One region of the Pseudomonas sp. 9Ag genome, then DNA from elsewhere that is predicted to be linked to it. Evidence: predicted binding sites of a transcription regulator. Region 1 holds the regulator's gene; each other region holds the start of a gene.
What was found. The regulator LexA, encoded in region 1, represses DNA repair genes until DNA is damaged. The targets are predictions, from matches to a motif close to CTGTNTNNNNANACAG.
Positions count from the first base shown of each region.

Region 1 (2,263 bases):
GGATCAGCCACACCGGAATCGGCCCGCATGCCGGCCGCGAGGAACGGCACCATCATGCGCATGACCTGCTCGATTGAGGTTCTAGCGCCAAAGTCGTTCTCGGCAATCGCCCGTAGAGCCTTGATGCCGGACATGCTGAATGCCGCAGCGCCAAGCATGAAGTGCACACGCCAGAACAACTCAATGGGTGGGATCGACGGAGCGGCCTCGTGGACTCGATGCATATAGCGGCGGAACACCTTGCCGTACATGTCTTCGAGATAACGACGCAGATGGCCCTGGCTCTGACTGAACGAAAGCCCCAGCAGGCGCATGAAAATGGACAGGTCGTCGCCACTGCGTGGCGTCACCGCCAGTGCCTGCTCAACTAGAATCTCAAGCAGCTCCTCGAGACTTTCTTTTCTGTCGGACTGGGCCTCACGCCTGTCGAGCTCACGTTCGAGGCTCAAGCAGAACGGACCCAGAAAACGTGAAAAAACCGCTTGAATAAGGGCTTTTTTCGAGCCGAAGTGATAATTCACCGCGGCCAGGTTGACGCCGGCTTTGCTGGTGATCAGACGCAGCGACGTCTCGGCGAACCCCTTCTCAGCGAATAGCTGCTCCGCCGCATCCAGAATACGCTCGACTGTTTCAGACTGCGCCATGCTTCTCCCCCGACAAACATCTGTTTGAAACTTACGTTTCAACCTACCTCAAGTCAACCGACATAGCGCCAAATAACTCTGGCGACCGGTTCAAAGCGCATTCAAAGATAGCCTGCGGCTGCTTCAAACAACCATTGCCAAGCATCCAGCACTGTATATAATCCCAGTCACTGTATAAAAGAACAGAGACCCTTTGATGATCAAGCTGACCCCACGCCAGTCGGAAATTCTCGCCTTCATCAAGCGCTGCCTTGAGGACAACGGCTATCCGCCGACGCGTGCCGAGATCGCTCAGGAGCTGGGTTTCAAGTCGCCCAATGCCGCAGAGGAGCACCTTAAGGCCTTGGCTCGCAAAGGAGCCATTGAGATGACGCCCGGCGCCTCCCGCGGGATACGTATTCCAGGGTTCGAACCGGTTACCGAGGAAAACGGACTGCCCGTAATCGGCCGGGTGGCCGCTGGGGCGCCAATTCTCGCACAGCAGCATGTCGAAGAATCTTGCCAGATCAATCCTTCATTTTTCCAGCCGAAGGCTGATTACCTGCTGCGTGTACACGGTATGAGCATGAAGGATGTCGGCATCTTCGATGGTGATCTGTTGGCGGTCCATACCACGCGTGAAGCGCGTAACGGACAGATTGTCGTGGCCAGAATCGAGGACGAAGTAACCGTTAAGCGTTTCAAGCGCGAAGGCAGCAAGGTCTGGCTGCTCGCTGAAAACCCCGAGTTTGCGCCTATTGAAGTTGATCTCGAGCAGCAAGAGCTTGTTATCGAAGGTTTGAGCGTCGGCGTAATACGCCGCTAAGGAGAGGTTCATGCAGTACCATCCCCAACCCACCGCAGGCAAACCACCGCAGCTTTCCTTGTTCGAAGGGCTGATCGCGCATCGCCTGACGCCCTTCGGCGAGGTAGCGCGCGCCCCGCAGCCCGCGGATGACTGCCTTAGCGAAATGACCCTTACCGGTAGCGGGGATCACTGCCGCCAGTTGCTGGCTCCAATGCTGCGCGAGCTCAGTGAGGCGGCTGATACGCGCTGGCTCACACTGATTGCTCCACCGGTATCACTTTCACAGAATTGGCTGCGAGAAAACGGCCTGAATCGTGACCGTATCCTGTTGCTGCAGGCGCGTGAAAGTCAGACTGCGCTTGAGCTGGCGTGCAAGGCATTGGTGTCAGGCTGCAGCCACACGGTGATTACCTGGTTCCCACGCCTCGACAAGGCGTCCCGGCTGAAACTTCGGGTGGCGGCCGCTCAGGGTAATGCGCAAAGTTTGAACATACGTCTGGGTAGCTGATACGTCCCAGCCATTCGGCATAAGGATGTGCCGAAGCCCGCCCGCAGCCGTAAAGCAGTCCAAGCATTCCACCTCTCAATGCAATACCCGCGAGCCCTCTTCCTCCCGCTCGAAATCACCCTCTGACACCCGCCCCGCCATTTGCACGCCAATGTTGAACATTGCCTTGGCGATTTCGACGTGCTGCCCCTGCAGGAACGCCTTGGCATCGTCAGAAAAATCCAGCGTGACCAGTACGCCTTCGTCCTCGGCGCGACGCAGCACAATGCTGCCGTCGGGTAGCTCGACGATTTCCAGAAAAGACGTTGGCATGATCATGCTCCC
Region 1 covers NZ_LR733836.1:2,758,411-2,760,673, forward strand. Annotated here, with positions in the region: gene ALTERO38_RS12310 (TetR/AcrR family transcriptional regulator) at 1-644, opposite strand, end outside; gene lexA (transcriptional repressor LexA) at 841-1,449, shown strand; gene sulA (SOS-induced cell division inhibitor SulA) at 1,460-1,939, shown strand; gene ALTERO38_RS12325 (hypothetical protein) at 2,015-2,251, opposite strand.

Region 2 (2,263 bases), 230 kb from region 1:
CCGGAAAACGCTTCGCCAGTCCGTTTCGAGGCAGTGCCAGCAGTTGCTTGAAGGTGCGCAGACCCATTCGTGCCAGGGCATTCGAGACATCACGTGGCAAACCGAGGCGATCTACAGGTAGGTCAGCCAGTATCTGATGCAGATTAGGTGTATCCGTCACCGCCAAGCCGTCGTGCACGTTGGCCAATACCCGCGCGGCTGCCGCGTTGGGTGCCAGCGTGATGCGATGTCCAAAGCCCAGCGCGCTCAGCTCCGTGCGCAAGCGTGCTTCCAGACGAGGCCAGGGACCGAACAGGCCTAGACTGGACTGCACTTCCATGAGCAGGCAGCGCGGGTAGTGCAGGCTGACCTGTGAACTGAAGCCGTAAGCCCAGGCGGCGAGGAATTGCTGCCAGCGTTCGATCGAAGCCAGGTCATATTCGGCCGTCTCGAATCCTCGGGTCAGCGCCTGGGCGGCAATCAGTGATTGCCCTGTTTTTAGCCCCAGTGATCGTGCCGCTGGGTTGACTGCTTGTAGCACGCGGCGCTGTGGCGTACCGCTCAGTAGTGCCAGTGGCGCGTCGGCATCGGTACGGCTTCGCACCACACCGTCCATGGCCAGTTGCGGCAGCAGAATGCAGGCCCAGAGCATCGTCACTGCCATCCCACGGCAGAAATCGGCTGGACGGGCGCCAGTCCGCCGCGGCACTTGAGTACACGCACTTGAGCCGGCTGAGCTTCGACTGCCAAGCGCAGTGCCGCTGGAGATGGATTTACAGCTTCGTGCAAAGAGCGGTAGGCGAAGGCCAGCGTCTGTCCAGTTTCGGCGGCCACCTGCAGACGACGCAAGGCGCGATCATCCGCTTTCTGCGGCCAGCACAACACAGCACCACAACTCCCTGAACGCAGACACTGTTCCGCTGCCCACAATGCATCTCGTCCTTGCGCCTGAACGAGGCTGAGTTGGCGCAGGTCGATGCCGGCAGCGAGCCAGGCATGAGGGAAGGGCAGATGAGGTGGAGCGATCAGCACCACCCGTTCGCCAGCAGCGGTCAGGCGTGCCAGGGTGGGCCAAAGCAGCCGTAACTCGCCAATCCCGGTGGTAGCGATCAGCAGCTCGCTCAGTGCTGCATCCGGCCAGCCACCGCCGGGCAGAGCGGCGTCGAGTGTGGGATGTCCGGTTGGCTGGTTACTGGTCGAGACGACGCTGGGCTGGCCGCGCCATAGGCGGCGTGCATCGAGCAACCGATCAAGGGAGACAACGGAGGACATGATGAACCGCAAACCCAGAATACTGTATATGGATACAGTATTCTGCTTTGTCTGAGTGCGGGTCAAGTCGATGTGATGAACGTCATCGACTGAGGGGGTATGCGCTAGCTCACACTAGAACGTTCAGGGCTCCTATCACGCTGAGGGCAGCGCCCATTGGCAGTGCCATGCGCTCACGCCAGGCGAGCATCAGGCCTACCAGCACCCCGGCGCTCATTAGTTGCCCCAGGCAGACCACTAGGCCGATGGCCCATCCCAGCGCTGCGACATCCAGCAGGACGATGGCAACCAGCAATCCGCCTGCCAACAGGCGCAGCCCACGTTGTTGAGGGAGGCTCGGCGCGCGATTGAACAGTTGACGATGGTGGCGAGGCATCGCCAGGCACAGCGCAAGCATGCCCACGTAAGCCAACGCAAAAGCGAGTAGCGTCATGGTGAAACCTCCTGCATGCGCCTCTCACGTGCCGGTCGCGTCTCTGGCTGGGCGAGGGCCCGCCAGCCGCACACCAACCCGACGGCAAGCAATACCAGGTCAATGCCGAAGAGCGTCATATCGCCTCGCGTCAGGCTCGCCACAAGGTTGCCTTGCGGCGCCACGATACCGTTCAGCGCAGGCAGGCCAAGGGCGAGAATCGCCAGTACCGCAAACAATTGACGGGTGGTCCGTGCTGGTTGGCCAGGCCTGATGCATGCGAAGGCTGCCACTGCCAGCCAGCTCAAGGCGAAGCACCAGCCTTCGACTGCCGCTCGGTCAGGCAGGGTGTCCGGCAACAGACGGTTGGCCCAGAGGAGTGTGAGCGAAGCGATCGGAAATCCGAAAAACACCGCTCCGTTGAGTGCGCGAACCACCTTCAGCCCTGTGATCTGCCGAGCTTCACGCTTGCGCAACCAGACTGCTGAACCGGCAATCAGCATTGCGCAGCCGGCCAGTCCCATCAGTCCGTAGAACAGTCGAACGATCTGCCCGCCGAATTGCGCCATGTGCAAACCGACCATCCACATATAGGCCTCG
Region 2 covers NZ_LR733836.1:2,524,934-2,527,196, reverse strand. Annotated here, with positions in the region: gene ALTERO38_RS11255 (DNA polymerase Y family protein) at 1-631, opposite strand, end outside; gene imuA (translesion DNA synthesis-associated protein ImuA) at 634-1,251, opposite strand; gene ALTERO38_RS11245 (DUF3325 domain-containing protein) at 1,361-1,684, opposite strand; gene ALTERO38_RS11240 (PepSY domain-containing protein) at 1,681-2,263, opposite strand, start outside.
Region 2: imuA (translesion DNA synthesis-associated protein ImuA) is a predicted target of LexA. The motif match lies at 1,274-1,289, and genes of this name have one in related genera.

Region 3 (2,263 bases), 670 kb from region 1:
TGCGGGCTTCAACACGGCGCTGAACTTGCCTCCTGGCATGCCCAGACGCTGAATCTCCGTTTCGACGGCCTGCGCCAAGGACTCTGCCGCCAGCTGGCGCGAAGCGCTCAACTGTTCGGCTTTTTCTCGATAATGTCGCTCGTAGGCGGCAAGCTCTTCGCCGAGTTGCTCCAGCGCAGTGTCGTCGGCGTTAAGGCTTTCCAGTTCTTCGAAGAGGCGTTGCTGCAAGCTCGGTAATTCTGACGGCTGAACGCGGTGTTTGCGCGCCAGGGTATAGATGCTGTCGAGGCGTTCTTCCAGTGCCTGCTGCCTTTGTGGGTCGGAATCGAAGTGATCGAGAAAGCGATTGAGTTCGCCGATCGCTTCTTCAACCTGTATCTGCGCACTGGACAGCAGATTGACGGCCTCGCCAAGCGCGCCGGGCTGGTTCTGAAAGCCGGTCAGGCGCTGCAGGCTCGAGGTCAGCGCTGACAGTACGTTGCCGGCGTCGCTCTCGCTACACAGCTCGATCACCTGGCGACAGGCGCCGAGCAGGTGTTCTGCGTTGGAAAGGTTCTTGTGTTCCTGCTCCAGCTGGTCCAATTCGTCGTCGCCCAGAGCCAAAGTCTCAAGCTCCTCGAGTTGGTAGCTGAGCAGCTGGTGGCGGGCGCGCTGTTCATCACTGCTGCTGCTAAGTCGCTCCAGGGTCTGCCGGGTTTGCCGCCAGCGCTGGGCGGCCAGCTGCACCTGGCGGGCAAGATCTTGATTGCCGCTGTACTCATCGAGCAACCGCCGGTGCGTATCGAGCTTTAGCAGTGACTGGTGTTCGTGCTGGCTGTGGATATCGATCAGTAGCTCGCCAAGCGCCTTAAGGTCACCTTGCGGGCAGGGCGTTCCGTTGATATAGCCGCGCGAACGACCTTCAGCCGTGATCACTCGCCGAAGGATGCATGGGCCATCATTTTCCAGATCGCGCTCGGCCAGCCAGGCTCGTGCATCTGGGATGTCGTCCAAGTCGAAGCTCGCAAGAATATCCGCCTTGTCCGCGCCGATGCGCACCACGCTGCTGTCGGCTCGATCGCCAAGAGTGAGACCTAGCGCATCGAGCATGATCGACTTGCCTGCGCCGGTCTCGCCGCTGATCACGCTCATGCCGCGTTTCAGCTCAAGATCGAGATGCTCGACGATTGCGTAATTGTGAACGGAAAGATGGACCAGCATGGCAGGACTCCTGCGTAGGTGACTGGGTATTTATACAGTACTTCTGCGTGACTCATCAAGCTGCTCCGCGTGACTGGTATGTAAACAAATGCGGTCGGTTAGGCGCTGAATGGGCTGTTCGAAAGGGGCTGGTGTTTCTTTGATGTGGATACGCCCTTGAAGCAGAATTTTGTTGCCCCCATATAGCGGCACAAGCGCGGGTCGACGCCCGCTGACGTATCGATGAGGAGGACCGCATGGCCGACGAGCAGAACCTGGACAACCAGACCCCTGATGAAAACGAGACCGCGCAAGCCGAGGTGACCGAGGATCTGGCTGCACGGGTGCAGTCCCTCGAAGAGCAATTGGCCGCGGCGCAGGATCAGTCCCTGCGAGTGGCAGCCGAGTTGCAGAACATCCGTCGTCGTGCCGAGCAGGATGTCGAGAAAGCGCACAAGTTTGCGCTGGAGAAGTTCGCTGGCGACCTGCTGGGCGTCGCTGACAGTCTGGAGCGCGGGCTCGAGCTGTCGAATCCAGATGATGAAGCGGTCAAGCCGATGCGCGAAGGCGTCGAGCTGACGTTCAAGTTGTTGCTCGACACTCTGGCACGCCATCAGTTGGTGCAGATTGACCCACAGGGCGAGCCCTTCAATCCCGAGCATCACCAGGCCATGGCCATGGAAGAAAGCACCCATGCCGAGCCAGGCAGCGTGCTCAAGGTGTTCCAGAAGGGCTATCTGCTCAACGGACGTCTGTTGCGTCCGGCGATGGTCGTTGTCAGCAAGGCGCCGGCAGAAACCCCGCCTTCGATTGATGAGAAGGCTTGAAATTCTGCGGCTGACCCCCATCTGGTAGCCAAGCGTTTTTGTATTACCCGCAGCCGGTAAACAGGCGCGGATCAATCAAAGTTCGGAGAGAAGCACATGGGCAAGATTATCGGTATCGACCTGGGAACGACCAACTCCTGCGTCTCCATTCTGGAAAACGGCAAGGCAAAGGTGATCGAGAACGCCGAAGGCGGTCGCACCACCCCCTCGATCATTGCGTACGCCAATGACGGTGAAATCCTGGTTGGTCAATCGGC
Region 3 covers NZ_LR733836.1:3,429,795-3,432,057, reverse strand. Annotated here, with positions in the region: gene recN (DNA repair protein RecN) at 1-1,200, opposite strand, end outside; gene grpE (nucleotide exchange factor GrpE) at 1,437-2,006, shown strand; gene dnaK (molecular chaperone DnaK) at 2,103-2,263, shown strand, end outside.
Region 3: recN (DNA repair protein RecN) is a predicted target of LexA. The motif match lies at 1,223-1,238, and genes of this name have one in related genera.